3 regions of the Arthrobacter sp. FW306-05-C genome follow, and region 3 is predicted to be linked to each of the others. Evidence: riboswitches for the same ligand, from Rfam matches in the RefSeq annotation. Region 3 holds a riboswitch; each other region holds the start of a gene.
What was found. Region 3 has a riboswitch for S-adenosylmethionine ahead of LFT44_RS18660 (DUF1737 domain-containing protein). Riboswitches for the same ligand answer to the same signal wherever they lie in the genome.
Positions count from the first base shown of each region.

Region 1: it holds a riboswitch for S-adenosylmethionine, as region 3 does, so the genes downstream of both, LFT44_RS06315 (bifunctional o-acetylhomoserine/o-acetylserine sulfhydrylase) here and LFT44_RS18660 (DUF1737 domain-containing protein) in region 3, are expected to answer to the same signal.
Region 2: it holds a riboswitch for S-adenosylmethionine, as region 3 does, so the genes downstream of both, LFT44_RS12830 (aminotransferase class V-fold PLP-dependent enzyme) here and LFT44_RS18660 (DUF1737 domain-containing protein) in region 3, are expected to answer to the same signal.

Region 1 covers NZ_CP084556.1:1,368,532-1,378,377, forward strand. The annotation lists gene hutI (imidazolonepropionase) at 1-442, shown strand, start outside; gene LFT44_RS06290 (DeoR/GlpR family DNA-binding transcription regulator) at 544-1,332, shown strand; gene LFT44_RS06295 (CPBP family intramembrane glutamic endopeptidase) at 1,401-2,180, shown strand; gene LFT44_RS06300 (HNH endonuclease signature motif containing protein) at 2,259-3,992, opposite strand; gene LFT44_RS06305 (VOC family protein) at 4,318-4,956, opposite strand; gene LFT44_RS06310 (S8 family peptidase) at 5,072-7,342, opposite strand; SAM riboswitch class IV at 7,646-7,760, shown strand; gene LFT44_RS06315 (bifunctional o-acetylhomoserine/o-acetylserine sulfhydrylase) at 7,805-9,121, shown strand; gene LFT44_RS06320 (IS481 family transposase) at 9,118-9,846, opposite strand, start outside.
Region 2 covers NZ_CP084556.1:2,768,540-2,778,385, forward strand. The annotation lists gene LFT44_RS12810 (DoxX family protein) at 1-340, shown strand, start outside; gene aroA (3-phosphoshikimate 1-carboxyvinyltransferase) at 347-1,735, shown strand; gene rsgA (ribosome small subunit-dependent GTPase A) at 1,719-2,834, shown strand; gene hisN (histidinol-phosphatase) at 2,880-3,692, shown strand; SAM riboswitch class IV at 3,845-3,958, shown strand; gene LFT44_RS12830 (aminotransferase class V-fold PLP-dependent enzyme) at 3,996-5,411, shown strand; gene LFT44_RS12835 (class I SAM-dependent methyltransferase) at 5,515-6,273, shown strand; gene LFT44_RS12840 (metal-dependent transcriptional regulator) at 6,323-7,036, shown strand; gene LFT44_RS12845 (fluoride efflux transporter FluC) at 7,044-7,448, shown strand; gene LFT44_RS12850 (fluoride efflux transporter FluC) at 7,445-7,843, shown strand; gene LFT44_RS12855 (hypothetical protein) at 7,936-8,313, shown strand; gene LFT44_RS12860 (S1C family serine protease) at 8,359-9,342, opposite strand; gene LFT44_RS12865 (pyridoxamine 5'-phosphate oxidase family protein) at 9,534-9,846, shown strand, end outside.
Region 3 covers NZ_CP084556.1:4,009,140-4,018,985, reverse strand. The annotation lists gene LFT44_RS18695 (ECF transporter S component) at 1-169, shown strand, start outside; gene LFT44_RS18690 (ABC transporter ATP-binding protein) at 169-1,716, shown strand; gene LFT44_RS18685 (energy-coupling factor transporter transmembrane component T family protein) at 1,713-2,513, shown strand; gene LFT44_RS18680 (UDP-N-acetylglucosamine 1-carboxyvinyltransferase) at 2,643-4,166, shown strand; gene LFT44_RS18675 (glutamate--cysteine ligase 2) at 4,235-5,461, shown strand; gene LFT44_RS18670 (O-succinylhomoserine sulfhydrylase) at 5,572-6,780, opposite strand; gene LFT44_RS18665 (rhodanese-like domain-containing protein) at 6,781-7,191, opposite strand; gene LFT44_RS18660 (DUF1737 domain-containing protein) at 7,188-7,463, opposite strand; SAM riboswitch class IV at 7,477-7,592, opposite strand; partial or broken gene opgC (OpgC domain-containing protein) at 7,774-9,846, shown strand, end outside.

The sequences.
Region 1 (9,846 bases), 1.8 Mb from region 3:
CTGGTCCGGGTGGGACGCGGTGAGCGGTGCGGGGGAGCGCGGCACTGTGGCCACCTGCCTCCCGGCCTGCGACCTCTCCACCCGCCAGCCGCTGGCTCCTGCCCGCGAGCTTCTCGATGCCGGAGTGCAGGTGGCAATTGCTTCCAACTGCAATCCCGGTACGTCCTACACGAGCTCCATGGCGTTTTGCGTGACCACTGCTGTCCTGCAGATGCACCTCTCCGTGCATGAGGCAGTACGGGCCGCCACTTATGGCGGTGCCCTGGCGTTGCACAAGGACACCGGGCAGGATGCGGACGGTGAACGCGCCGTGGGGTCAATCGCCGTCGGTCACCGTGCCGACCTGCACCTGCTGAATGCGCCTTCGGCCACGCACCTCGCTTACCGCCCGGGCGTGCCCTTGACGTACGCTGTGTGGCGGGCCGGAGCCAGAGAGCGATAGCTTCAGTACGCTCACATGATTGTTTCTGATCATATGATGTACGTTATAGTCAGAAAACGTCATCAGGGATGGTGGCTGCTTTGATTGAGAGGCCCACTTGAATGACGCGCACTGACCGGCTTACGGCAATTCTCGACCTGCTGGCGAAGACGGGACAGGTAGAGGTTGACGAGATTGTCAGCACCCTCAATGTTTCCCCGGCCACTGCCCGGCGCGACCTGGACAGCCTCGCCAAGCGCCGACTTTTGACGAGGACGCGCGGCGGGGCGACCACGGGTGCCCTGGCTTACGACCTGCCAGGCCGCTACAACCGCGACGACCATGCCGAAGCCAAAGAGCAGATTGCGCAGTGTGCGTCGGCCTTGATCCGTCCCGGTGCGGTGATCGGTCTCTGCGGGGGTACCACCAGCACCGCCCTTGCACAGATTCTCGCCACCCGGGAGGACCTGAACGCACCCTCCAACCAGCCCACCCTCACTGTGGTGACCAATGCGATTAATATTGCCGGCCAGTTGGCGGTCCGACCCAACATCAAGGTGATGGTTACCGGCGGGATCCTCAACCCGCGGTCCTACGAACTGGTGGGGCCTTACACGGACATCATCATGCAGAAGGTAGTGCTGGACATCGCCTTTATTGGCGTCAACGGCATCGATCCCGAGGTGGGGCCCACCAATACGGGCGAGGGGGAGGCCTCGGTCAATGCCCTTTTGGCCTCCCGTGCCCGGGTGTCCTATGTCATCGCGGATTCCTCCAAGGTAGGAGTGCGCGCCTTCGCCACCATGGACGGCTACGACTTCAACAGGCTGATCACGGATTCCGGCATTTCTGCCCGTGACAAGGCTGCGTTCGAGGCCAACGGTACGGAAGTGATCGTCGCGCCCGCCTGATGTTGCGGACCTGGGTGCATCGGCAGTTCCATCAGGCCGGATCCAGAAACTGAAGGCAAGATGGGAACATGCTGGTTCCCTCCCGCCGCCGCCTGCGGCTCGAAGTCTGGATCGTCCTGGGCCTGTCCCTGGGCCAGTCGGCCGTCTACTCCGTGGTGCAGCTGCTCGACAAGATGACCCGCGCCCCGCTGGCGGAGGGCACGTCCACCCTGAACCGTTCCCAAAGCACCCGCGAGTACTTTGACCTGACGTACCAGCTGCTGGATATCGTCTTTGCGCTGGTGCCGGTACTGCTGGTTTTCTACTTCCTTACTGAGGACCGCCCGGCCGCGCCCGGTGAGCCCGGCACCTCCCGGTCCGCGCTCCAGAAGCTCGGGTTCGGTTTCGCCCGGCCCGGAAAGGACCTGCTTCAGGGGCTGGGGCTGGCTGCACTGATCGGCATCCCCTCGCTGGGCCTGTATGCGGCCGGCAGGGCGCTCGGGATCACCACGGCCATCATTCCCAGTGCATTGGATGCCTACTGGTGGACGGTTCCCGTCCTCATCCTGTCGGCCGTCCGCCATGCGGTGCTCGAGGAAGTCATTGTGGTGGGTTATCTGCTCGACCGGTTTGGGAAATTCGGATGGAGCATGCCGCTGGCCATCGCCGTGAGCTCGGTGCTGCGCGGCAGCTACCACCTGTACCAGGGCTTCGGTCCATTCATTGGCAACGCAGTGATGGGCATTGTCTTTGCCTGGCTGTATACCCGGACACGTCGGGTCATGCCACTGGTGATAGCCCACGCACTGCTGGATATCGTGGCGTTCGTCGGGTTCAGCCTTTTCGGGAAGGCGGTGGGGTTGGGGTAGATACCCCACCTCCTCAGTTTGGGCTGCCCGGCCTCACCGGTATGACGATGCAGGGCGTTATTGGCGTGATAGCTGCCCTCAAATGAACGACAGCAGCAACCAGGAGTCCGCTTCTGGGTCCGGTGGGAGAATGAAGGGCTGCGCGTAGAAGTCCTTCCACAGTGGATCTGTCGGGCACAGTTCGCCCGGCTCGAGCAGGTTTTGGCCGGGTGGATCTTCGGGTGGTGGGTCGGCCCAATCAGGCATGTCCGCGAGCAGTTGCTGCCACTGTGGAGCGTCCACCGACATGGCAGCCACGATAGTTTCCGCCGGCAGGATACCCGGTGGCCAGTACGTGGGTTCTGGGTGGGGGTGTTCGGGTTTGTAGTGGCGGCCGGTGGGTGAGGTCCAGCCGGGTGATTCGTTGTTGGTGGCCGGGTCTGGTGTCCATTGGGTGTGGTGTTTGAGCCGGTGGTGTTTCGGGCAGAGTTGTGCCAGATTGCTGGTGCCGGTTGTTCCGCCGTGTTCCCAGGCTTGAAGGTGGTCGGTTTCGTTGTCCGGGGTGCGGTTGGTGCAGCCGGGGAAGGTGCATTTGGCGTCGCGCATCCTGATCCAGCGTTTGATGGTTTCGGTGAGCCGGTAGTTCTTCCGGCCGATCTCCAAGGGTGCCCCGTCCCTCGGGTCGACCAGGACGCGGTAGAAGGAGTCCGCACCGTCGGCGACCAGTTTGCGGGCCATGGATGCCGGGATGGGTCCGAGCCCGTCGAGCATGGCGGGTTCATCCGTGAGTCCGAGCAGGGAGAACACCGGCACCATGACCAGGACGTCCGCGCGCGGGGTGGGAACCTTGCCGATTTCCGTCACGGCCGACGAACTGGCGTCGGTGCCGGTCACGTCGTCGTTGCCGGTCCCGTCGTCGATGCTGGCCGGCTCTGCCGCGGTGGTGGTGCCGGTGGCTGTCAGAGTGTTGCCGGTGGTGTTGCCGGCGCTGAGGAGCAGGGATGCTGCGATGTCGGGGCGGAGTTGGGTGATGGTGCGTGGTTCGTTGGGGCCTTGGAGGCCGCGGGCGGTGGCGGTGGTGCGGTTCCAGATGGCGCAGGCGGTGTCGCCGGGGAGGTAGAGCGAGATCCAGGCCATGCCGTCGCGGTCCGGGGTGTATTCCATCCGCCGGTCAGTAACCCCTTTGGCGTGGCGTTTCTGCAGTGTCTCGGGGTGGTGTCGTTCGCGCCAGTTACGGACTTTGGCCCGGAACCGGGAGGGGACGAGTTGGCCCGGGGTTGCGCCGCGGGCGGGGTGGGGTGCGTCGGGGTCGAAGAAGTGGGCCACCAGCGCGGCAGCGCCGGCCGGATCGAGGCCCTCGGTTTCGTCCGCGACGATGCGGGCGTGCTGCCAGGACATGGCGCCGGTGGCCAGGGCCTGGAACACGGGTGGGAGGGAGCAGATTTTCCGGGACTGTTCCACCAGGGCGCCTGCGGCGGCGGAGCTGATGGTGAGGACCCCTGCGATCTCTTCCACCATGGACATCTCGGCGTAGGTACGGTCCTGCACCGACGCGTCGGGCGGGGTCATGGCCTGCTGGAACCCGATCGCCTCGGCTGCATCCCGCGCCTTCATGGCGGCAAGCTGCGCCTCCAACCGGGCCGCCAGTTCCAGCCGCTCCAGCCGGATCTCGTACCGCCGCCGTAGGACATCAACACCCGAACCAACACCAACCCCGGAGGCCAGGAAAGCATCCTCCCGCTCCAGCGCACTTATGGCATCCAGCGCACCGAGGGCAGCCACCGAGGCATGAACTCCCTCCGCACCTGCCCTCACACCACCGCTGATTCCCATATGAAGATCATCCAACAGGGGTCTGACAATATGAGCTGCGCCGAGCAGCTTACCTGAGTGGGTAAGCCGGACCACCGAAGCCGCCCGCCGTCGTCGTACTTTTTGGACGCAAAGGTTCCCTGTCGCAGCCCAAATGTCCCGTGTGAAAAAGAGCATGCTTGGCGCAGAAAAATCCGCTGCCCTGAGCCCAAAAAGTCAAACGCCGCTTGAACGAATTCGGCCGCCATGAGGTGGTGACGCCGTTGTCACCACCTTATGGCGGCCGAAGATTATCCGGGCGTGGACCCGGCACACCCATCTCCCAAAAGAGACTAGGGCTGGAGCGTCAGATAGTGACGGCTCCGTTGGCGGTCTCAAAGGTGACCGACAGGATGCCCGGCGTTCCGTGCGGGGCGACCCACTCGACCGCAACATCTTCGAGCGGCTTCTCCACCGGCTCGCCCAGCCATTCCGTAACCCTCGACGCGGAGCCGGCGATGGTCAGGCAGCTCATCTTGAGGCTGCTCTGGTAGGCGTTGGACGGGTGAAGGGAGGGATCGCCCTCCCACTTAAGCATGTACGGGACCTGGGGATCAGCGATGAGGCCCAGGATGCCAATCTGCTTCCAGACCAGCTCGCGGCCGTCCGGGAACTTGCGGTTGCCGTTGACGGCGGAGCGGCCAAGGCGTTCCTCGAAGGGGGCGAGGTCGTCCACTTCGACGCACCAGCCCATCCAGCCGCCGCCGGCCGCGGAACGGGCCCGTACGGCCTGTCCAAACGGTGCCTTGTCAGAAGCGGGGTGGTCCAGGACCTCCACGACCTCCAGGTACTTGTGACCGGCCAGCGGGATGATCATATTCCGGGTTCCGAACCGGGGGTGCACCCCGCCCTTCACTGCCTCAACGCCGAGGGCAGTTGCAATACGTTCGGTAGTGGCCGCGAGGCCGTCGTGTTCACAGGCGTAAGAGACGTGATCCATGCGCATGGCAACATCTTGGCACTTTGTGATGCGGCTCTCAGCTAAGGATACCCTTACTGGAATTTCCTTCGTGGATTCGGGCTGTTTTCCTGCCTCCCAGCTGACCAGGATTGGCATCTGATCAGCCACCGATGTAGTAGCCGGAGGTGTCGGCGGTGAGGTGGACGGTGCCGTTGGAGTTGTTGGTCAGGGCGATGGTTCCGTCACTGCCGACGGGGGTGATGACGAGGTTGGGCACGGTTTGGGCTGCGGCGAAGTTCAGGTTGGAGGTTCCCGGTGGGGTGGTGCCTCCGGCGTGGACGGTGATGAATCCGTTGCTGGTGGGCTCGGTGACAGTGACGTTTACGGCCACGGCTGACACGCCTGTTGCCGGGATGCCGCCCCGTCCGGTTACCGGGACCTTGATGGTGGCTCCGGGAGCGACTGGCCCGCTGGTGCCTCCGGTGCCGTTGCGCGTATCAAGCTGCCGGAACGGGGTCTGGGAGGAAAACGCGCCAGGGTCTACAGCGGTTCCAGCGATGTAGTAGCCGGAGGTGTCGGCGGTGAGGTGGACGGTGCCGTTGGAGTTGTTGGTCAGGGCGATGGTTCCGTCACTGCCGACGGGGGTGATGACGAGGTTGGGCACGGTTTGGGCTGCGGCGAAGTTCAGGTTGGAGGTTCCCGGTGGGGTGGTGCCTCCGGCGTGGACGGTGATGAATCCGTTGCTGGTGGGCTCGGTGACAGTGACGTTTACGGCCACGGCTGACACGCCTGTTGCCGGGATGCCGCCCCGTCCGGTTACCGGGACCTTGATGGTGGCTCCGGGAGCGACTGGTCCGCTGGTGCCTCCGGTGCCGTTGCGCGTATCAAGCTGCCGGAACGGGGTCTGGGAGGAAAACGCGCCAGGGTCTACGGCGGTTCCAGCGATGTAGTAGCCGGAGGTGTCGGCGGTGAGGTGGACGGTGCCGTTGGAGTTGTTGGTCAGGGCGATGGTTCCGTCACTGCCGACGGGGGTGATGACGAGGTTGGGCACGGTTTGGGCTGCGGCGAAGTTCAGGTTGGAGGTTCCCGGTGGGGTGGTGCCTCCGGCGTGGACGGTGATGAATCCGTTGCTGGTGGGCTCGGTGACAGTGACGTTCACGGCCACGGCTGATACGCCTGTTGCCGGGATGCCGCCCCGTCCGGTTACCGGGACCTTAATGGTGGCTCCGGGAGCGACTGGCCCGCTGGTGCCTCCGGTGCCGTTGCGCGTATCAAGCTGCCGGAACGGTGCCTGGGAGGAAAACGAGCCAGGGTTCGACGGATTGCTGGTTCCTGCCGGTGACGCAACTTGCAGCAATCGGTTTAGGGTTCCCGGGCTGGCGTTGGAGATCTTGCCGCTGGCTGAGGAAGAATTCAGTGCGTCTCCTATCTGGGCAGGGGAGAGCAGCGGGTTCTGCGAGAGCATGAGGGCAGCAGCGCCTGCCACATGGGGAGTGGCCATTGAGGTCCCGCTTAGAGATGCGGTGGCGGCCGGGGAGGTGTACCAATCGGATGTGATGCCAACGCCGGGGGCGTAAAGATCCACGCAACTGCCGAAGTTTGAGAAGCTGGCCTGGTGGTCCGTGGAATCGCTGGCAGCGACCGTGATTGCCGCCGGAATCCTGGCGGGGGAAGCCGTGCATGCATCGGTGGCACTGTTACCTGCAGCAACAACCGCGGAAATACCGTCGGCGATTACCGCCTCCACGGCAGCGTCCAAGGTGCTGCTCGTGGGGCCGCCAATGCTGAGGTTCACCACAGCCGGAGTCCCGGCACGGTGGTCCCCTGCAATCCAATCGAGTCCTGCAATAACGTCCGAGTAGAGGCCTGTGCCGTCACAGGCCAGTGCCCGCACCGGGATCAAAGTCGCGAGTTTTGCCACGCCATAGGTTGAACCGCCGATAGTGCCGGCGACATGGGTGCCATGTCCGTTGCAGTCGCTGGACCCGAGGCCGTCGGACTTCGCCGTCCAACCTGCCGCAACCCGGCCGCCGAAGTCGACGTGGGATGCGAGGATCCCAGTGTCGAGTACATAGACGCTCACGCCTTGCCCGGTGCCGGAGGGCGTGTACGTGCTGGATAGGGGCAGCGATTGTTGATCTATCCGGTCCAGTCCCCATGGCGCCTGCTCCTGGGTTGTGCTGTAGACCGTGACGGGTTGGTCCGGCTCAACGGCAACGGCTTTGCCGGACCGCATCAGGGCTGAGGCTTGCGCCGGGGTGGCTTTTATCGCAGCTCCCTTGATCGCATTCTCGAACATACGGCTAACGCCAATACCTTGGCCGCGCAGTGCACTGCTCTCTTGCCTGACGTCCGCTGCCGTGGGGAACCGGACAATGTAATCACCCTTGTCAGCCCCCGCGGCGCTGGCGATGGGAGCAGGGAGAAGCACCGCTCCCAGCATTGAACAGACCAATGCAATGTATAGAGCAGTGGCACGTGCGGCAGGGCGCAGAATCGGAGGCAACGGAACGTCCGTCCTTTTTTGACTGTGAGAAACGAGGGGGTTTTCCCCGTTCAAATCTATCGGGGACGGGAACCCGATCTTCCGAAGCTCGGGCGATCCTTCGCATTCCCTGTGCGAATCTTCGCAAACCTACGCTGCAGTCCTGGCGGTGTGTTTCCACGTCCAGGCTTTTGTCACGACCCGTCATACTCATGGCGTTGGGCGCCCCCGCTTCCTAGACTTGGCGAAGGTCATGAGTGCCAGCGCCAAGCCCCGGCTCGCTGGCCGGCAACCCTCCATCCGCGGTGGGGTGCCCCGGGTGAGGACCTGGCTGTCCGGCACGAGCCGACAGCAAGCGCGGCCCGCACTGCCCCTGAGCATGCCGGGCCCATGTCAAAGGAGATTTGGATGTCCAACGCTTGGTCCTTCGAAACCCGCCAGATCCACGCCGGCCAGGAAGTGGACAGTGCAACGGGAGCCCGTGCCCTGCCCATCTACCAAACCACGTCCTTTGTTTTCCCAACGGCCGAGAGCGCAGCCAACCGCTTTGCACTCTCCGAACTGGCGCCCATCTACACCCGCATCGGCAACCCGACGCAGGACGCCGTCGAACAGCGGATTGCCAGCCTTGAAGGCGGCCTGGCCGCGCTGCTGCTGAGTTCCGGCCAGGCCGCCGAAACGTTCGCGGTCCTGAACATTGCGGAGGCCGGCGACCACATCGTAGCCAGCCCCAGCCTCTACGGCGGCACCTACAACCTTTTCGCCCACACCCTGAAAAAATTCGGCATCTCCGTCACGTTCGTGGACGACCCCGACAACCTGGACCAGTGGCGCAACGCCGTCCGGCCCAACACCAAGCTTTTCTTCGGTGAAGTGGTCTCCAACCCGCGCCAGGACGTCCTGGACATCGAGGGCATCTCCGAAGTCGCCCACCAGGCCGGCGTGCCCCTCATCGTGGACAACACCCTCTCGACGCCGTACCTGATCCGGCCGCTGGAGTGGGGAGCGGACATCGTGATCCACTCGGCCACCAAGTACCTGGGCGGCCACGGCACAGCCATCGCCGGCGTGATCGTCGATTCCGGCAAGTTCGATTTCAGCAAGGACCCGGAACGGTTCCCCGGCTTCAACACCCCGGATCCCACGTACAACGGATTGGTCTACGCCCGCGACCTGGGAGCCGATGGAGCGCTCGGTGCCAATCTCTCCTACATCCTCAAGGCGCGGGTCCAGCTCCTGCGGGACCTGGGCTCGGCGGTTTCGCCGTTCAACGCCTTCCTGATTTCCCAGGGCCTGGAGACATTGAGCCTGCGGGTGGAGCGCCATGTTGCAAACGCGGCGGAGGTTGCGCGGTGGCTTGAAGCAAGGGACGACGTCGAATCGGTCGCCTACGCCGGGCTGCCGTCCAGCCCCTGGTACGAGCGTGGCCGCAAGTATGGGCCCAAGGGGACGGGCGCCGTCGTCGCCTTCAACCTGGCCGGCGGAGCGGAGGCGGGCAAACGCTTCGTCGACGCTTTGGAATTGCACTCCCATGTGGCCAACATCGGCGACGTGCGCTCCCTGGTCATCCACCCGGCGTCGACCACCCACAGCCAGCTCTCGCCGGAGCAGCAGGTGGTGGCCGGGGTGCACCCGGGACTTGTCAGGCTTTCCGTGGGCCTGGAACACATCGACGACATCCTCGCCGACCTTGAAGCAGGCTTCAGGGCTGCGAAGGACGCCTAGATGTATTGACCTGAGAGGTTGGTGACGCGGCTGGCCGGTGGCTGACCGTTGAGTGAGGTGTGGCCTCGATGATGATTGTAATGATGGAGCCAGTCGGCGAAAGCGGCAACACGCTCGGCCTCGGAGGCGTAGGGACGGGCGTAGGCCCATTCGTCGAGCATGGTGCGGTTGTAGCGCTCGACTTTGCCGTTTGTCTGAGGCCTGTAGGGGCGGGTGCGTTTGTGCTTGATGTCCGGGCCCAGAGCGTCTTTGAATGCGTAGGAGCGGTAGCAGGATCCGTTATCGGTCAGGACCCGTTTGACAGTGATCCCGTGGGACTCGAAGTAGGCATTGGCGCGTTCCCAGAATCCGGCCGCAGTGTCCTTTTTCTCATCGGTCAGGATCTCCGTGTAGGCGAGCCTGGAGTGATCATCGACGGCGTTGTGCAAGAAGGCGTGACCCGGTCTCCGGTTCGCCGCGGTACCGGTCTTGTTCCGGTTTCCGGCGGCCCTGCCGACACTGCGGTGTCCGCCGCCGTCAGGGATCCGTCCAAGTTTCTTGATGTCGACGTGGACCAGGTCCCCGGGGCTGTGGTGCTCGTACCGGCGAATCACCCGGCCCGTGGCCCGGTCCATCCACGCCAGCCTCGCCAGCCCAAACCGGGACAGCACCCGGTGCACCGTGGAGGGGTGAATGCCCAGCAGATAGCCGATCCGTGCCGGGCCCCAGCGCCGGTTGACTCTGAT
Region 2 (9,846 bases), 1.2 Mb from region 3:
CGGCCTTGGCAAGTTCTCCAGGCTTTCAGCCGGCCTCCTGACCGTGATTTCGCTGCTTAACACCTTTGTTGAGTGGCGCAGTGCGGATATCAGCAGCAAGGAAGGGCGGGAAAACCGCCGGAACCAGCTGCTCAAGAACCTTTCGCTAAGCGGCGGCGCGCTGCTGGCCTCGGTGGACACAGCGGGCAAGCCGGGCCTGGCCTGGCGTGCCGAACACCTGGCCGCCGATGCCCGCAGGAATGCCTCGCACCTTGCTGCCGACGCGCGCCGGACCACCACCAAGAAGCTGAACAAGGCGGACAAAGCCGTACGCCGCGCCGTACACGCCACGGGAGCATAAGCACGAATGACCGCAACAGCTGCCACCCGGGACGGGTCCGGAACACCTGTCGAGCACTGGGCCGCACCCTTTGCGTCCCGGCCCGTCGATGCCACCGTGACGGTTCCGGGATCAAAGTCCCTGACCAACAGGTACTTGGTCCTGGCCGCCTTGGCGGACGGCCCGTCCCGGCTGCGCGCACCCCTGCACTCCAGGGATTCGGCACTGATGGTCGATGCGCTCCGGCAGCTGGGCGCCTCTATCAAGGAAGTGCCGGGGGACGGCGACTTTGGCCCTGACCTGGAAGTGGTTCCGCTGCCGGCAGCGGCTGAGGCGTCCCTGACCAGAATCGACTGCGGGCTGGCGGGCACGGTCATGCGGTTCGTTCCACCGCTGGCGGCGCTCCGCAACGGAACCAGCGTCTTCGACGGCGACCCGCACGCCCGGAAGCGCCCCATGGGAACCATCATCGAGGCGCTTAAGGCCCTCGGTGTGGCCGTTGCCTCCGAAGACGGCTCCGCTCCGTCGTCGCTCCCGTTCGTGGTGGAAGGCAAGGGCGCGGTGCGGGGCGGCCATCTGGTGATCGACGCCAGCGCGTCGTCCCAGTTCGTCTCCGCCCTCCTCCTGGTGGGGGCGAGGTTCGACGAGGGCCTGCACCTGGAGCACGTGGGAAAGCCGGTGCCGAGCCTGGACCACATCAACATGACCGTGGCTGTCCTGCGCGGCGCCGGCGTGTCCGTGGACGACTCCGTTCCCAACCACTGGGTGGTGGCACCCGGGCCAATCCGTGCCTTCGACCAGCGGATCGAACAGGACCTTTCCAACGCCGGACCGTTCCTGGCGGCCGCCCTGGCCTCGAAGGGAACAGTTCGGATTCCCAACTGGCCGGCGGATACCCAGCAGGTGGGAGACCTGTGGCGCGAGATTCTCGTGAAAATGGGCGCACACGTCACCCTGTCCGACGGCGTCCTGACTGTCACCGGCGGCCCGGAGATCAAGGGCGGCGACTTCGCGGACACCAGCGAGCTTGCCCCCACCGTCGCAGCCCTGTGCGCGCTGGCCACGGGCCCATCCCGGCTCACCGGGATCGCCCACCTGCGCGGACACGAGACGGACAGGCTCGCTGCATTGGTGGCGGAAATCAACCGGCTCGGCGGGGACGCAGAGGAAACCAGCGACGGCCTGGTGATCCGGCCCGCCGCGCTGCACGCCGGCGTCGTCCGCAGCTACGCGGACCATCGAATGGCCACTGCCGGCGCCATCCTGGGCCTGGCAGTGGAGGGCGTACAGGTGGAGGACATCGCCACCACCACCAAAACCATGCCCGATTTCCCCCAGCTGTGGGCAGGCATGCTGGCCCAGGACGCCGCTGCGGCATCCGGACCGGAGGAGCCCAGCGGTGGCACGGCGCACTGACTCCTGGGACGAGTCCGACGTCCGTATCAGGCCCAACAAGAAGGGCTCCAGGCCCCGCACCAAGGACCGTCCCAGCCACGACGATGCGGTCACCGGACGGATCATCACGGTGGACCGGGGGCGGTACACCGCAGTCGTGGGTGAGGACTCGAACAACGAACGCGTGGTCATTGCGGCACGCGCCCGCGAACTTCGCCGCTCGCCGGTGGTTGCAGGCGACTTCGTCTCGCTCGTGGGGGACGTCTCCGGGGCACCGGACACGCTGGCGCGCCTGGTGAAGATCCAGGACCGCAAAACGCTCCTGCGGCGCAGCGCCGACGACACGGATCCAATCGAACGTGCCGTGGTGGCCAACGCGGACCAGCTGGTGATCGTGGTGGCGGCCGCCAATCCGGAGCCGCGGACCGGATTCATCGACCGTGCCTTGGTGGCTGCGTACGACGCCGGTATCGAGCCGATCCTGCTGGTCACCAAGGCCGACGTCAAGGATCCAGCGGAACTGCTGTCCAACTACACCCACCTGGATTTCCCGGTGATCATCAGCCGAACCGCTGACGCCCAGGCCTCCGGGATCGACGCACGCTCCGACGACGGCCTCTCGGCCCGGCTGGACAGCACCGCGGTGGCAGCCCTCCGCGCCCACCTGGGCGGCAAGGTCACCGTCATGCTCGGGCACTCAGGCGTGGGCAAGTCCACCATGGTGAACGCGCTTACTGGGGCCGAGCGGGCCACCGGCGGAGTGAACGCCGTGACGGGACGGGGCCGGCACACGTCGTCCTCTGCCCTGGCGCTGCGCCTCGCGGACGCTCCGGCCGGCAGCTGGATCATTGATACTCCGGGCATCCGGTCCTTCGGCCTCGCCCACGTGGACCCCGACCGGATCCTGCGCTCCTTCCCGGACCTCTCCCCCGGCATCGAGAACTGCGAACGGGGCTGCAAGCACACGGCAATTGCAGTGAACTGCGGCCTCGACGACTGGGTGGCGGGCGGACACGCAGGTCCCACCGGTCCCGCCCGGTTGGCGTCGCTGCGGCGGCTGCTCGGCACGGATCCAAGGTTGGAAGCACAGGAAACCAAGGAGCTCGGCAGCGTCAACTGACGCGTTCTCCCCGGCAGAAGCGTGCGCAGACTGTAGTTTGGAACCATGATCCAACCCGCTTCGAGCTACAACGATGACCTGCGCCTGGCACATGTCCTGGCCGACTCCGTGGATGACCAGACCATGAGCCGCTTCAAGGCCCTGGACCTCCACGTCGAGACCAAGCCGGACCTGACGCCGGTCACCGATGCGGACAAGGCCGCCGAAGAAGCCATCCGCGGCCAGCTCTCGCGTTCCCGCCCCCGGGACGCGGTCCTGGGCGAGGAGTTCGGCAGCACGGGACACGGGTCGCGGCGCTGGATCATCGACCCCATTGACGGGACCAAGAACTTCGTCCGCGGCGTTCCGGTCTGGGCTACCCTTATCGCCCTCGTCGACGAGGGCGAGCCGGTGGTGGGCGTGGTCAGCGCCCCGGCCCTGGGCAAGCGCTGGTGGGCGGCGAAGGGTATGGGCGCATACATGGGCAGGTCCCTGGCAGCTGCCACCCGGCTCCGCGTCTCCAACGTCTCGACACTCTCGGACGCCTCCCTCTCTTACTCCAGCCTCACGGGCTGGAAGGAACGGGGAAACCTTGACGAGTTCCTGGGCCTCACCGAGGACGTGTGGCGGACCCGTGCCTTTGGCGATTTCTGGTCGTACTGCATGGTGGCGGAGGGCTCCGTGGACATCGCCTGCGAACCGGAACTGAACCTCTACGACATGGCCGCCCTTGTGCCGATCGTCGTGGAGGCCGGCGGCCGTTTCACGTCGCTGGAAGGCGAGGACGGCCCCTTCGGCGGGAACGCGCTGGCCACCAACTCGATCCTGCACTCAGAGGTATTGCACCGCCTGAACCCTTATTTGGACGATTTGCTGTAACGGTTGGCTTTTCCCCGAAAAAACGAATAAAGCAGCGGCGGACACCTCCAGATGGGGGTGTCCGCCGCCGTTTATTCGAAATCGCGTAACAAACCGCTTAACAATCGCTGCGGGTTCAGTCCTGTCAGCCGCATGTCCTACGCTTTTATCCAGGTCACGAGTGCCAGCGCTAAACCCCGGTTTGCTGGCCGGCAACCCTCCATTCGCGGTGGGGTGCCCCGGGTGACGACCAGGCCGGTCCGGAGCGGATGCGGCAAGCGCGGATTCCACTATGCCGGAGTCCTGTATCCAAGTGAGGTCTCTGTGACAACTGCCACCGTCTCCCCCCAGCCCGTCAGCACCGAAGCGGCAGTTGCTGAACGGCATGCCGTTGCCGGCCGGCCCCTCGCGGCAGTCACCGGAGCCGAGATCCAGGCGCCGCTGATCACCGGCGGCCACGTGCGGTACGCAAACCTGGATTACGGCGCCTCGGCCCCTGCACTCTCCGTGGTGTCTGCCTACCTGAACGAAATCCTGCCCTACTACGCCAGCGTCCACCGGGGAGCAGGATACGCCTCCCAGATCAGCACCTCTGTCTACGAGAACGCGCGCACCATCGTCCGCGATTTCGTCGGCGGCCGCCCGGACGACTCGGTCATTTTCACCCGCAACACCACCGACTCGCTGAACCTCCTGGCAGGTTGCCTCCCGGTCACCGATGGCCGCCCTGACGGCGATGTCCTCTACCTGGACATCGAACACCACGCGAACCTGCTGCCGTGGCAGGGCGTGCCCCACCGCAGCATCGTGGCCGCGGAGACGATCACCGGCACCCTCGACGCAGTCTGCGCGGAGCTGGAGCAGGGCGGGGTCAGCCTGCTGGCCGTCACCGGCGCTTCAAACGTCACCGGCGAGATCCTTCCCATCCGCGCCCTGGCCGCGCTGGCCCACGAGCACGGCGCACGGATCGTGGTGGATGCGGCCCAGCTGGCACCGCACCGCCGGGTGGACATCAGCACGGATGACATCGACTACATCGCGTTTTCCGGCCACAAGCTTTACGCACCGTTCGGCGCCGGCGTCCTGGTGGGACGGCCTGACTGGCTGGACGCGGGCGTCCCGCACCTTGCCGGCGGCGGCGCGGTCAAGGAAGCAAGGCTCGACGGCGTCAGCTGGGCCAGCGGCCCGGCCCGCCATGAGGGGGGCTCGCCGAACGTCCTCGGAGCCGCCACGCTGGCCCGCGCCACCCAGGTCATTGCTGAGCTCGACCAGGACCGGTGGCACGCCCACGAAGCCGCGATCCGCTCCTTCCTGGTGGAGGGCCTGCAGGACATCGACGGCGTTACCGTGCACCAGATCTTCAAGGACAGCAACCCGGAAACGGACACCATCGGCGTGGTTAACTTCTCCGTGGAGGGCTACGACGCGGGGCTGGTGGCCGCCTATCTCGCCGCCGAGCACGGCGTGGGCCTGCGCGATGGACGCTTCTGCGCCCATCCCCTGCTGAAGCGCCTTGGCCTGCCGTCCGGTTCGCTCCGCGCAAGTTTTGGCGTCGGCTCACGGCTGGAGGATGCCGAACGCCTCCTCGCCGGTATCCGTGCGCTGCGCAGCAACGGGCTGGGGTGGGACTACGTGGTGGACGCCGGGCGCTGGGTCCCCGCCAACGACTTCCGCACCTACCCGCACTGGGCGCCCAACACGCCGGGAACGGCCGGCGCGGCCCCCTGCATCGACGACTGAGCAGCTGCAGCAAAGAGGGTGCCCCTTGGGGCACCAGCCGGTGACCGTCCGTGCGGTACATTCGAGAGACGTCCACATCGGCAGCACACGAAGGAGGCCACGCTTGGTTCGGGGTGGCCCCAGGCTCGATCACGGGCGGCGCCGGGAGCTTGGCCAGAGCTTCCAGGACGGCGGCGGGCACTACCACCGCGTCCGCCCCGGATATCCGGAAGACTCGGTCCGCTGGCTGGTGCCCACCAGCGCCCATGAGGCACTGGACGTCGGCGCGGGTACCGGAAAGTTCACCTCCTTGCTGCTGGACCTGGGCCTGGACGTCACCGCCGTCGACCCCTCCGCGGACATGCTCGCCCAGCTGAAGACCCACTGCCCGGGCGCCGCAGCTGTGGTGGGCTCCGCCGAGGTGACCGGCCTTCCCACCGCCAGCTTCGACGTCGTAACCGTTGCCCAGGCGTGGCACTGGTGCGACCCGCTGGCCGCAAGTACCGAACTCGCCCGGGTGCTGCGCCCGCATGGAACCCTGGGCCTGGTATGGAACCAGCTGGACACCTCCGTGCCCTGGGTACACCGCCTTTCCCGGATCATGCACGCAGGTGACGTGTACCGGCCTGGCCACAAACCCGTCGTGGGGCCTGAATTCCAAGGTCTCGAGGGACACGTCAGCCACTGGCAGGACACTGTGACGACCACGGACCTGATGGAGCTCACCAAGTCACGCAGCTACTACCTGCGCGCCAACGAGGCAACGAGGGCCAAGGTCTTGGCCAACCTGGACTGGTACCTGCACGAGCACCTTGCCTACGCCCCGGACCAGCAGATCCACCTTCCCTACCTCACGCTCGCCTGGCGCGCGGTCAAGGCATGACCAGTGCAGCGGACTCTGCCGCCGCGGCCCAACCGGTAGGCTTGAACCTGTGAAGACCAGCGCGCCCTCCTCCTCGATCGAGGACTACGTCAAGGTCATCTATTCGTTCACGGAATGGCAGGACAAGCCCATCACGTCCTCGCAGCTGGCACAGCGGCTGGGCGTGGCCAATTCCTCGGTTTCGGAGATGGTCCGCAAGCTCAAGGACCAGGGCCTGGTGGACCATAAGCCGTACAGCGCCGTCACCCTCACCGAGGCCGGCCTGCGGCTGGCCCTGGCCATGGTCCGCCGCCACCGGCTGATCGAGACCTACCTTGTCCAGCGCCTTGGCTACAGCTGGGACGAGGTCCACGATGAAGCTGAACAGCTGGAGCACGCGGTCTCGGACACGTTCATTGAACGCGTCGCGGCGAAGCTCGGGGACCCTAAGCGGGACCCGCACGGCGACCCCATCCCCACCGCCGACGGCCAGGTACTGATGCCGCGCGCCCACCTGCTCGCCGAACTGGACGAAGGCCACAGCGGCCGGATCACCCGGATCAGCGATGACAACCCAGAGCTGCTGCGGTACCTCGCCGCCCAGGACATCGACCTCGATGCCGAGGTGGAGGTGGTGGGACGGCGCCCGTTTGGCGGCCCCATGGTGGTGCGGATCGGCAGTTCGGGCACGCCCCGGGACTACGACCTGGCCGATGAAATCGCCTCAGCGCTGTGGGTCTCCAGCGACACCCCGCACCCTGGCTGCGTCCTGGGCGGATCCTGACGTGGCGATGCCCAACGGCTCGGCGTGGCTGGCCGTGGCCGCCGGCGGGCTGATCGGCAGCGAACTGCGGTACGGGCTGGGGCTGGCATTCCCGGACGCACCCGGCTCCCTCCCCTGGGCCACGCTGGCCATCAACATCAGCGGCAGTTTCGTCCTGGCGGCCCTGACCACAGTCTGGATGGCCCGCCCGCACACGGCATTCTGGCTGCGGGCAGCGGTGGGACCCGGCCTGCTGGGCTCCTTCACCACCTTCTCGGCAGTCATCTACGCCTCGGACCAGCTGGCGCGCGCCTCCGCCCACCCGGTATGGATCACCTATCTGGGCCTGTCCCTGGTCCTCGGCCTGGCGGCCGCCGGCGCCGGGTGGCGGACCGGCAGGTTCCTATCGTGCAGCCGGGATGGCCGGCCATGATCGCTGCGGCCCTGGTGGGGGTATTTGGCGTGGCCGGCGCCCTCCTGCGGTTCGGGGTGGACAGCTGGTTTGCGCACCACAGCAGCATCCGAAGCGTCCGCGCGGACGGCCGCGGAGCCCTGCACTGGCCCTGGGCCACCCTGCTGGTCAATGTGGTGGGGTGCTTCGTCATCGGGCTCTCCCACGGCCTGACCACCGGACTGGGACTGGGCACCGAATGGCAGCTGGGTCTGGCCACCGGCTTGGCCGGAGGGCTCACCACTTTCAGTTCCTGGACCACGGCCACCATCCGCCTGCTCAGCGAAGCACGGTTCGGCTCGGCGGTGCTGAACGTGGCGGTCAACCTTGCGTTGGGCTTTGCTGCTGCGGCCGCGGGCATCGCCCTGGTCGGCTGAGTTCCGGAGCCCGGCTCCAGCCCGGCCCGGCCCGGCCAGGCCCGGCCAGGCCCGGCCAGGCGATTTGGCCGCCTCCCGTATGGTTGAAGGTGATGATCAGCAGACGCGACGCGGCAATAACCCTTGATGTTCCCCTTGAAATGGCACAGCGCCATGGCCTGCCCAAGTGGATGACGGAGGCCGAGCTCCGTGCCATCCTGGACAATCCCCCGCCCTGGCTGGTGCAGTCGCGCGCCAACCGGACGGGAAAGCGGCCCGTCTGGGTGCACTTGGAATGCGCCGTCTGTGGCTATGAGGAAGCGGCGCGGCCCAAGAAGTGGTGGCCCGACTTTACGTACGTGGTGTGCGGACACCACGCCCCAGCGGAGGTTCCGCCTGTCCGCGCCGGCCACGTCCGCAGCGAGTACGACGGCGTGGGGACCCGTTTCGTGGGCATCGCGGACGTGGAAGCGCCCCCGGTTCGTCCGTAGGTCACCGGGCGTTGCCTGCCCAGGGTGCCTGACCGCCGTCGAACCTTAAGCCGTGCCGTTTCCCGTCATTTCCTCCGGAACAGCGGTGATGTGCAGTTCGGCGCCGTCGCGCAGCACTGCCACGTCGAGCGGCTGGCCGATGGCGTCCGCAAACAGGAGCCGCTGCAGGCTCTCGGCGTTGTTCACGGCGCGGCCACCCGCCGTGATGATGATGTCCCCTGCGGACAGGCCCGCCTTGTCCGCGGGCGAACCGGGCAGCACCTCCACGACACGAAGTCCTTCGCGCAGCCCGGTCCGGATCACCGCACTGGGTGTGAGCTGGATGGGAGTGCTGACAAGGCCAAGGTAGGCGCGGCGCACCCGCCCGTCCGCCAGCAGCGCGAAAATGATCCTGCGGGTGGTGGCGTTGATGGGGATGGCCAGTCCCAGGCCGGCGCCCGCCACCGCGGTGTTGATGCCCACGATCCTGGCATGGGTGTCCGCGAGCGCACCGCCGGAGTTTCCGGGGTTCAGGGCCGCGTCCGTCTGGATGACGTCCTCGATGACACGCCGGTTACCGCCTGACCAGACAGGTATGGCACGGCCCAGGCCGCTGACCACCCCTGCGGTCACGGAACCTGCCAGACCCAGGGGGTTCCCCACCGCCACCACAAGCTGCCCCACACGCAGGGTCTCCGCCGCGCCAAACACGGCGGGCCGGACCTTGGGCCGGGAACCGTGGACCACCGCGAGATCGGACAGGGGGTCTGCGCCCACCAGCTCGAGTTCCATCCTGGTGCCGTCGCCAAAGACAGCGTAGCCCTGCCGGGTACCGGCCACGACGTGCGAATTCGTGAGCAGGTAGCCGTCCTCCGTGAAAAGTACGGCCGAGCCCGCTCCCACCCTGACCCGGCCATTACGGCGCTGGGCAGTCATCTCGATCGCCGCCACATGCGGGGTCACCGCAGCCGCTACCCGCATGACGGTCCGGGAATAGGCATCCAGAACGTCGTCGTCCTCCGGTTGCTGGGGTTCCGGCGCCTGCTCCACGGCGCACCTCCTGCCTGCGTTTCCGCCCTGATCCGCCATGTTCCGTTCTATACGCTTGTGGCGGTGGTTTGCCCTGTTGGGGCCTTATAGAAGAAAACGACGGCCGGGGCATCTCCAGTCCCGGCTTCGCTACGCCTTGGGTGAAACCGCCACCCGTGCGCGGCTGCTGTCCAGGCCCTAGGATCGGTACCATGACTGATTCCCCTGCAGGATCTCAAACCGAAATCCTGCCCGCCGATGAGTGCTGGAAGTATCTTCGGTCGTCCTACATCGGCAGGCTGGCGGTCATCAACGGTGACGTTCCGGAGATCTTTCCCGTGAATTTCTCCGTGACTGGGGAAACGCTGGTCTTCCGCACCGCGCCGGGCACGAAGCTCCGCGCGCTGCTCAGCGGTGCAGTTGCCGCCTTCGAGGTGGACGGGCTCAATCCGTATGCCACGGAAGTCTGGAGCGTGGTGGCGAAGGGCAGGCCGGAACCCTTCGACGAAACCCGGATGTCCCTGC
Region 3 (9,846 bases):
CATCGCCTACTCAGGTGCGGACAAGTTCGCCTACATCGTCCTCGCCACGATATCCGGCGCCGTCCTGGCCGGAGGCCTGTCCTGGCTCGCCACCCGCGGCCTGGCCCGCACCGGCGTATTGAGCTCCTTCGCGTCCCGCAGGGCTGCCACGGAGCCAGTCTTCTCCTGATGGCACCCTCCCAGGGCGCAGCCGGCGCCGTCCGCCCCGCGGCGGTCACTGCCCGCGGCTGGGGCTGGCGGCATGCCGGCAGGGCCAGGCCCGCCGTCCATGCCCTTGACCTGGACATCAGCCCCGGCGAGCGGGTGCTGCTGCTGGGCCCCTCGGGCGCCGGAAAGTCGACGCTCCTGCATGCGCTGGCCGGCGTACTGGGAGACATTGACGACGACGGCGAGGCGGGCGACGCCGACGAGTCGGGTTCGCTGCTGGTTGACGGCGCTGTGCCCCGCTCCCAGCGCGGCCGCGCCGGCCTGATGCAGCAGGACCCGGAGACGCAGGTGGTCCTGTCGCGGGTGGGGGACGATGTCGCGTTCGGAGCCGAGAACCTTGCCGTGCCGCGTGACGCCATCTGGGCGCGCGTGCACGAGGCGCTTGCCGACGTCGGACTGTCCCACCTCCCGCTGGACCACCCGACGTCGGCCCTGTCCGGCGGGCAAAAGCAGCGCCTGGCGCTGGCGGGGATCCTGGCCATGCGCCCGGGGCTGATCCTGCTGGATGAGCCCACCGCCAACCTGGACCCGGACGGGGTGCTGGAAGTCCGCGACGCCGTGGCGCGCTGCCTGGACAAGACCGGGGCCACCCTGGTGGTGGTGGAGCACCGGGTGTCGGTGTGGAAGGACCTGGTGGACCGGATCGTGGTCCTGCAGCCGGGCTCCGCCTCCGAGCCCGCCGTGCTGTTGGACGGGCCGCCGGACCGGGTACTCAGTGAGGCGCGCACCATGCTCGCCGCGGCGGGGGTGTGGGTTCCAGGCTACGTCCCGGCCACCCGTGCCCGGGCTGCGGTGCAGGCGCCGGGAACGGGGAATCTCCTGCTGGCGGCCGAACAGCTGGGTGTTTCCCGCGAACGACCCCGTCGCAAGGGCTTCCGGAAGATCCCGCCCGTCCCCGTCCAGGAAGGCGTGGCCGCGCAGGTCCGCGCCGGGCAAGCCCTGGCCATCACCGGTCCCAACGGCGCCGGCAAGTCGACCTTCGCGCTGACCCTTGCCGGCCTCCTGGAACCGGTCTCCGGGAAAGTCTCCGCCACCCTGGACCTCAGCCGGGGTGCGGGCATCGACCCGTTCCGGTGGAAGGCCGAGCAATTGATTTCCCGCGTAGGGACGGTGTTCCAGGAGCCTGAGCACCAGTTCGTGACCGGCAAAGTGCTGGATGAGCTGCGCTTTGGCCCCCGGCACCTGGGCCATGGCGAGGACCGGGTTGACGAGCTGCTGGAGCGGCTGCGGCTCACCCAGCTGGTGGATGCGAACCCGTACACGCTCTCCGGCGGTGAAAAGCGGCGGCTGTCCGTGGCCACCGTCCTTGCCGCCAGCCCCCGGGTCCTGGTCCTTGACGAGCCCACCTTCGGGCAGGATGCCAACACCTGGGCCGAGTTGGCCTCGTTCCTGTCCGAGCTGCTTGATGCCGGAACGGCGGTGGTTTCGGTGACCCATGATGCCGAATTCACCGAGGCGCTGGGCGGCGAGGAGCTGCGGATGGTGGCTGCGGAAACGGTGGCGCCATGAGGCAGCAACTCACCCTCAGCGGCAACCGGGCCGTGCTCACCCGCGCCAACCCGCTCAGCAAATTCGCGGCGGTCCTGCTCATCACCGCCGTCCTTGCCCTGTCCATCGACTGGGTCTCGGCATCCGTGGCGTTGGTCTTCGAGCTTCTGCTCTTTCCCCTGGCCGGGCTCACCCTGTCCCTGCTGTGGCAGCGGGGCTGGCCGCTGATCCTCGCGGCCGCCATAGGCGGTTGGAGCACGTCCATCCTGGCGCCGGACAGCGGCAGGATCCTGCTCGACGCCGGCATCTGGACCATGAGCGAAGGTTCCCTTCAGCTGGGGATCGGCTTCCTCCTGCGCGGCTTTGCCATCGCCCTTCCGGCGGTGCTCCTGATGAGCTGCACCGATCCCACGGACCTCGCCGATGCGCTGGCGCAGAAAGCGCGCCTGCCGCACCGGTTTGTCCTGGGAACCCTCGCCGCAATGCGGCTGGTGGGGCTCATGGCCGAGGAATGGCAGACCATCGGCATGGCGCGGCGTGCCCGCGGCGTGGGTTCACGCGGCAGCCTGGGCCAGCGGGTGAAGGCCACGCTGGGGCAAAGCTTCGGGCTCCTGGTGCAGGCCATTCGGCGCGCGTCGAGGCTGGCCGTCACCATGGAAGCGCGGGGCTTTGGCGGTGCCACGCGGACCTGGGCGCGGGAATCAACCTTCAGCGTGCTGGATCTCGGAGTAGTGGCCGGCGGCGTCGTGGTGGCTGGGCTTGCCCTTTTTGCGGCTGTTACCGCCGGTACCTGGAACATGGTGTGGTTGGGAAGCTAAGTCCCGGGCCCGAGTGTTACCTAGGCTTCCCTATCGCACGTGATGGGTACAGCCTTTCCGTATCCCCCAAACGGGCTCTTGGGTAGGTGCTGGGCAGGCTGGATAACTCATTTATGATATATTCGGCGTATGACGCAAGAGACCGCTGAACACGTTGCCGCCATGCTCAGGGACGCCCGGAGCGAGAAGGGGTGGACCCAGGGCCAGTTGGCTGCCGAACTAGGCACCAGCCAGAGCGCCGTGGCCCGGATGGAACAGGGCAAGCAGAACCTGAGCCTGAAAATGATCCAGCGCCTGGAAAACATCTTCGACCGCAGCATCGTCAACGTGGGCAAGCCGCAGATGACCCACCTGCGGGTAGAGGGCGGCCGCACCCTTTCCGGTGCAGTGGACGTGAACAGCAGCAAGAACGCCGGCGTCGCCCTGCTCTGCGCCAGCCTGATCAACCGCGGCACCACCGTGCTCCGCCGGCTGGCCCGCATCGAGGAAGTTAACCGCATTGTCGAGGTGCTCACCAGCATCGGCGTGGAATGCACCTGGCTTAACGACACGGACCTGCGCCTCCGCCGTCCCGCCGTCCTGGACCTCGAAGCGATGGACGTGGACGCGGCACGCAGGACCCGCAGCGTCATCATGCTGCTCGGCCCCATGCTGGATGAATCGCGGGAGTACCGGCTGCCCTACGCCGGCGGCTGCGACCTTGGCACCCGCACGGTGGAGCCCCACATGCAGGCACTGCGCGAGTTCGGCCTCTCGGTGGAAGCCACGGCCGGTTTCTACACCGTCCAGGCACCTCCTGCCGACACCCGCGACCGTTCCTTCGTCCTCACCGAGCGCGGCGACACCGTCACCGAGAATGCGATCATGGCGGCGGCGCACCGGCCGGGAACAACCGTGATCCGCAATGCCAGCCCCAACTACATGGTCCAGGACCTCTGCTTCTACCTACAGATGCTGGGCGTCACCATTGAGGGCGTGGGCACCACCACCCTGAAGATCACCGGCCAGCCCGAGATCGACGCCGAGATCGAATACTTCCCCTCCGAAGACCCCATCGAAGCCATGAGCCTCATCACGGCCGGCATCGTCACCAACTCGGAGGTCACGGTGCGCCGCGTTCCCATTGAGTTCATGGAAATCGAGCTGGCCACCCTGGGCCAAATGGGCCAGAAGCTTGAGATTTCGGGCGAGTACATGGCCCGCAACGGCCGCACCCGCTTGGTGGACGTCACCACCAAACCCTCCGAGCTGCGCGCCCCCGAGGACAAGATCCACCCCATGCCCTTCCCCGGGCTGAACATCGACAACCTGCCGTTCTTCGCCGTCATCGCCGCGAACGCCCATGGCCAGACCATGATCCACGACTGGGTCTACGAAAACCGGGCGATCTACCTCACCGAGCTGAACCGGCTCGGCGCCCAGGTACAGCTCCTGGACCCGCACCGGATCTACGTCAACGGGCCCACCAAGTGGCGTGCCGCCGAGGTTGGCTGCCCGCCAGCACTCCGCCCGGCGGCCTGCCTGCTGCTGGCGATGCTGGCAGCACGCGGCGTGTCCGAACTGCGGAACATCTACGTGATCGAGCGCGGATACGAAGACCTGGCGGAGCGTTTGAACACTATCGGTGCCAAGGTGGAGTACTTCCAGGACTAGGCATTCACGGTTTGTCATGAACCGCGTGTGACAGTTCCAATATCCCTGCGTTGCCGCAAAATGTTCGTATGCGTACGTTCGGCGTAGAGGAAGAACTCCTGATCGTTGATCCGGAGTCCGGGGAACCGCTTGCGCTGGCTGACGCCCTCCTTGCCGGCCACCGCGTTGCGGCGGACGATCTTCCCGTGGAACCGGACACGCATCACGCCGGGAACCACGGGGATTACGACGACGAGATGGGCCTGAGTGCCGAGCTGAAGCTTGAGCAGATCGAGACCCAGACCCGGCCATGCGTGGATTACGGCAGCCTCCTGGAACAGATCCGCGCCGGCCGTGCCCTGGCGGACCAGGCGGCCCGGAAACACGGTGCCAGGGTGGCGGCCCTTGCCACCTCGCCGGTGGCATCCCCCAGCCATACCACCCCGGATCCGCGCTACGCCAGGATGCTGGAACGCTTCGGCCTCACTGCACAGGAGCAGCTGACCTGCGGCTTCCACGTCCACACCTACATCGCATCGCCGGAGGAAGGCGTGGCGGTCCTGGACCGCATCCGGGACAAGCTGGCGGTCCTGACGGCGCTGAGCGCCAATTCACCCTTCTGGAACGGGGTGCCCACCGGGTTCGAAAGCTACCGGACCCAGGCCTGGAACCGGTGGCCGACGGCAGGGCCGGCAGGCATCTACGGCACCTACCCCGCCTACCGGAGGGTGGTGACGCGGCTGCTGGATACCGGGGTCATGTTGGACGAGGGGATGCTGTACTTTGATGCCCGCCTGTCCCGCAACCACCCCACCGTTGAGGTGAGGGTGGCGGATGTATGCCTGCGGGCCGAGGACGCAGCCCTTATTGCCGTGCTGGTCCGGGCGCTGGTGGAATCTGCCAGCAGGGAGTGGCGGGACGACGTTGATCCCACACCCGTTCCCACAGTTCTTTTGCGAATGGCCTCCTGGCAGGCCAGCAGCGAGGGGCTTAGCGGCGAGCTCCTGGATTTTGGCAACTTCCGTCCCGCCCCCGCCGCGGATGTGGCCCGTGCCCTGGTGGATTACCTGGCCCCCGTCCTGCAGGAGCAAGGCGAGCTGGCGTTGGCCCGGCAGGGTGTGGAGGAGATCATCGCCCGCGGAACAGGGGCCGCCGAACAACGCCGCGCCCGGGACAAAGCCCTTGCCGGTCCGCCGCCTGAGGACATGGGGTTTGGCGCCGTGGTGCGCCAGGGCGTGCAGGTGACCATGCGCGGAGCGCTGGATCTCGGAGACGTGGAGGACACACCGGAACTGCTGCGGGTCCGCCAGGCCTGACCCGCCGCGGCGCGGAGTTTCCTCTTCGACGCCGTGCTTCCTTCCCGCGGCCCACATTCGGGCCGCGCCAGGGAATATGCGCCGCGGGAACACCGCAGCGCGTCGAAAACTTAGATCTGCTTGAGCGCCTGCTCCAGGTCGCGGATGAGGTCGTCCGCATCCTCCAGTCCCACGGAGAGGCGGACCACGCCGTCGCTCAGGCCAATGGCCGCTCGTCCTTCCGGGCCCATGGCGCGGTGCGTGGTGGTGGCGGGATGCGTGATCAGTGACTTGGAATCGCCCAGGTTGTTGGAGATGTCGATGATCCGCAGCCCGTCCAGCAGGGCGAAGGCGGCTTCCTTGCCGGAGCGTCCGCCCGACGGGGCAAGCTCCAGGGTCAGGACGGTGCCGCCTGCGCTCATCTGCTTCGCCGCCAGCCCGTACTGCGGGTGCGATTTCAGCAGCGGATACTTCACCCAGCTCACGGCCGGCTGCTCCTCCAGCCACTCGGCAAGCCGGAGGGCCGTGGCGGAGGAGTGGTTGACGCGCAGCCCCATGGTTTCCAGGCCCTTGGTCAGGACCCAGGCGTTGAACGGGGACAGGGCGGGGCCGGTGTGGCGCATCAGCTGCTTTACGGGGCCGTCAATGAACTCCTTGGTGCCCAGGATGGCGCCGCCCATCACCCGGCCCTGGCCATCGATGTGCTTGGTGCCGGAGTAGACGATGACGTCCGCGCCCAGGTCACCGCAGCGCTGCAGCAGGGGAGTGGCAAAGACGTTGTCCGCCACCACGGTGGCCCCGGCCGCGTGCGCCAGGTCGCTGACCGCGGCGATGTCCACGATTTCCTGCATGGGATTGGATGGGGATTCGAAGAAGACAGCCGTGGTGGGCTTGGAGAGCGCTTCGCGCCACTGGTCCAGGTCCGGGCCGTCCACGAACACGGTCTCCACGCCCCACCGGGGCAGGATCTCGTTCAGGACCACGAAGCAGGAACCGAACAGCGAGCGGGCGGCCACTACACGGTCGCCGGCTGCCAGCAGGGCGCCCAGGGCGGTGAACACCGCGGACATGCCCGACGCCGTCGCGAAGCACGCTTCGGTGCCTTCGAGCAGCCGGAGCCGTTCCTGGAACGTGGCCACGGACGGGTTGCCGTAGCGGGAGTAGACAAAGCGCTCGTCTTCGCCGGTGAAGGCGCGTTCAGCAGCGGCTGCGGATTCGTAGACGAAGCCGGAGTTGAGGAAGATGGCCTCGGACGTTTCCTGGAAGTTGCTGCGGTCCAGCCCGCCGCGGACGGCCTGGGTGTCGGGGTTCCAGCTGGGGGCGTCGTGGTTGAAGCTCACTTAGTTCTTTCCGAGGTTGGTGGGCAGGCCGCGGTTTTTCCAGCCATTGACGGTCCGCTCGCCGAAGCGGTCGGGATCGCCCTCGAAGCCCTCGAGGACGCTGTAGGCGGTGAAACCCGCCTGGGTGGCGGCGGTGGCAGCGGCGACGGAGCGCTTGCCGGAGCGGCACAGGAACACCAGTTCCGTGCCCGGGTCCTCCGGCGCCTGGTCCGTCAGATCCTTGATGAAGTCTGGGTTGGGGATGCCGCCGGGGAAGGTCCACTGGATGAAGAGTGGGTCGTTGTCCGTGGCCTTGGTGTCCGGGATGCCGATGTGGGCCCATTCGCCCTCGGTACGGACGTCCACCAGGACGGCGCCCTGCTCCAGCTTGGCCCAGGCTTCCTGCGGCGTCAGGTCTCCGGCGTAGCTCATGCGTGGCCCTCGCCATCAAACTCGCCGTCGAACTCGCCCTCAAGCTCGTCAACGGCCGTTGCAACGGCGGCGTTTGCCGAGGCGATCGCGGCCGGAAGGACGATGGCCTGCGCCACGATGACGGTGGTGCCATTGAAGGTTGCTGCGGGGCTGCCGTGCAGCACGTAACCGTCCGCGAGTGCAGCGGAGATCCGCTCGCAGAACTCACGGTTGTCCGCGCCGGTAATCAGGCGGTAGGACAGTCTTTCCTCAGAGGCGGGTGCGTCGGACACGACGGATCTCCTTCTTTCACGCTTGCAGCTCGAATCGGTCGATATGCCGAGTATTCACCTGAGGCACCCCGCCGCGAAAGGGAGGGTTGCCGACCGGCCAGTCAGGGCTTCACACCGGTACTCATTACTCCCCAAAAACGTAACACCTGCGCTCCCAGGCCGCACCGCCGCCGTCGTCATGTTCCGTAATTCACCGGACGGCCAGGCGATACGCACGGGCCGGCCGCCGGATAAAGTTCTTACCGGGGGCACCACCCCGTCGCCTAAGCAACGGGCAGCAGAGCAAAGAGTACCGGGGGTCCTTGTCAGCATGCGGGCAATCACATCGCATCACCGCGCCACCAGCCACGTAAACCGTCCGCGCTCTGTGGCTGCCTTTCTAGCGGCCATCGTCATCGCCTTCCTGGCCGTGCTGGCGCCGGCAGGTCCGGCGCAGGCTGCACCCGACAGCGGCAAGCCGTGGCTGGGTGCGGTGCTCGAGTGGGGCGAGGATACCGCTGCAGGCTTCAGTGACCGGCTGGGCGCCACCCCTGCTGTCTTCGGCCACGACATCACCCTTCCGTTCCGTGATTCCGAACGGAACGACGTCGACGGCTTCCTGCAGCAGGCCGCAGCCAAAGGTGCCCACGCCCTGCTTACGGTCAAGCCCTCGGTGCCGCTGGACCAGCTCGGCACTGCAGAAGCCGAAGCCTTTGCGCAGCAGGTGCACACTCTCACATCCGGGTTCAAGAGCCAGCTGCTGATCCGGTTCGCCCCTGACATGAACACAAGCTGGGTGGGTTGGGGCCAGCAGTCCGCCGAGTACCGCCAGGCTTTCCAGGAGGTGTCCAGGGCATTCAAGAAGTACGACGGCGGCCGGGCCACCATGGTGTGGGCGCCTTACCTGGGCAAGGACTACCCTTTGACCGGAGCCGGAATGCGCCGCAGCCAGGAAGCGAGGGGTTCGCGCTCCTGGACACCAACGGGGACGGCACCTGGAACGGAAGCGACAACGCCTACGCACCGTACTACCCGGGCGACGACGCCGTGGACTGGGTGGGCCTGGCCGCCTACCACGACGACACCGCAGGCGGGGCCGCCGTCAACACCTTGCCGCGGGCCGGCGAGCTTGAGGAGATGCTGACAGCCTCCGGAAGCGAAAACTTCTACGCCACCTACTCGGAGGGGCGCAGGAAGCCTTTCCTCCTCCAGACCGCGGCGTTCTACAGCCCTTCAACCGGCGGCGCGCCCGAAGCCGGCATCAAAACCGGCTGGTGGGACCAGGTGGCGGGAACTGCCACCTCCCTGGAGTTCGCACGCACGGCTGCCGTCGTATGGGACGAACGCACCAGCACCAGGGACACCGGCGTGGCGAGCATCAGCTGGCTGCTCACCGGAAACCCGGACATTGCCAAGGCTGCGGTGGACAGGCTGAAGGCCTCCCCGATGGTGACCGGCCCTGTCACCGATCAGGCACCCACCGGCACTTATGTCCGCGCCAACACCCTGTCCGGGCCTGCTGCCTGGACTGTTGCCGCCGCCATGGTCATCCTCCTGGTGGCCCTGTGGCAGGTTCCGCGCAGGATCAATGCAGCCACAGCCTGGAGCTACCAGGATCCTTCCACCAGGGACTCGCGCGTTGACCTGCTGCGCGGAATGGCCATCGTCTTCGTGGTGGTCAACCACCTGGGCATGGCCTCGCTTTTCCAGTTGCTCACGCAGGAAGCCGTGGGCTTCGTGTCAGGCGCAGAGCTGTTCGTCCTCTTCTCCGGACTGGTGGTGGGCATGGTGTACGGGCCCAAGGCCAAGGAGGACTTCGGCCGGGTTGTGGACCTCACGTCACGCCGCGCAGGCAAGCTCTACCTGACGGCGCTCGCCGTGCTGATCGGGGTCTTCCTGCTGTCCCTGCTCCCGTTCTTCCACGCCGAGGCGCTCACAACCTTCGTGGACCAGGGAACCGGCGGCGCCGGGCACAACGGTGCCGGCCGGACCTACGACCTCTATGCGGGCATGTCGTCCTTGTTCCAGTTCCCCGTGCCGCCCCAGGTGCTTCCGGCCATCGTGCTGCTGCAGTTTGGGCCCTGGCAATTCAACGTCATGGGCCTCTACGTGGTGCTCTTACTGGTCAGCCCGCTCATCCTGGCCGCATTGAACCGCGGAAAGGCCGTCTGGGTGCTGGCCGCGACCCTTGCAGTGTATGCAGTTGGTGCCGTGACCAGGTTCCGGGTCCTGCCGTCGCAGTTCGAGGACTCCTTCCCCCTGCTGGTGTGGCAGGTGCTGTTCGTGCTGGGCCTGGTTGCCGGCTATCACCGCCGTGCCGTCGTTGCCTGGCTGTCGAGGCATACGTGGGTGGTGGTTGCCTGCACCGCGGCGGCGTTCGCGCTGGCCTTCCTGTCCTGGGGGA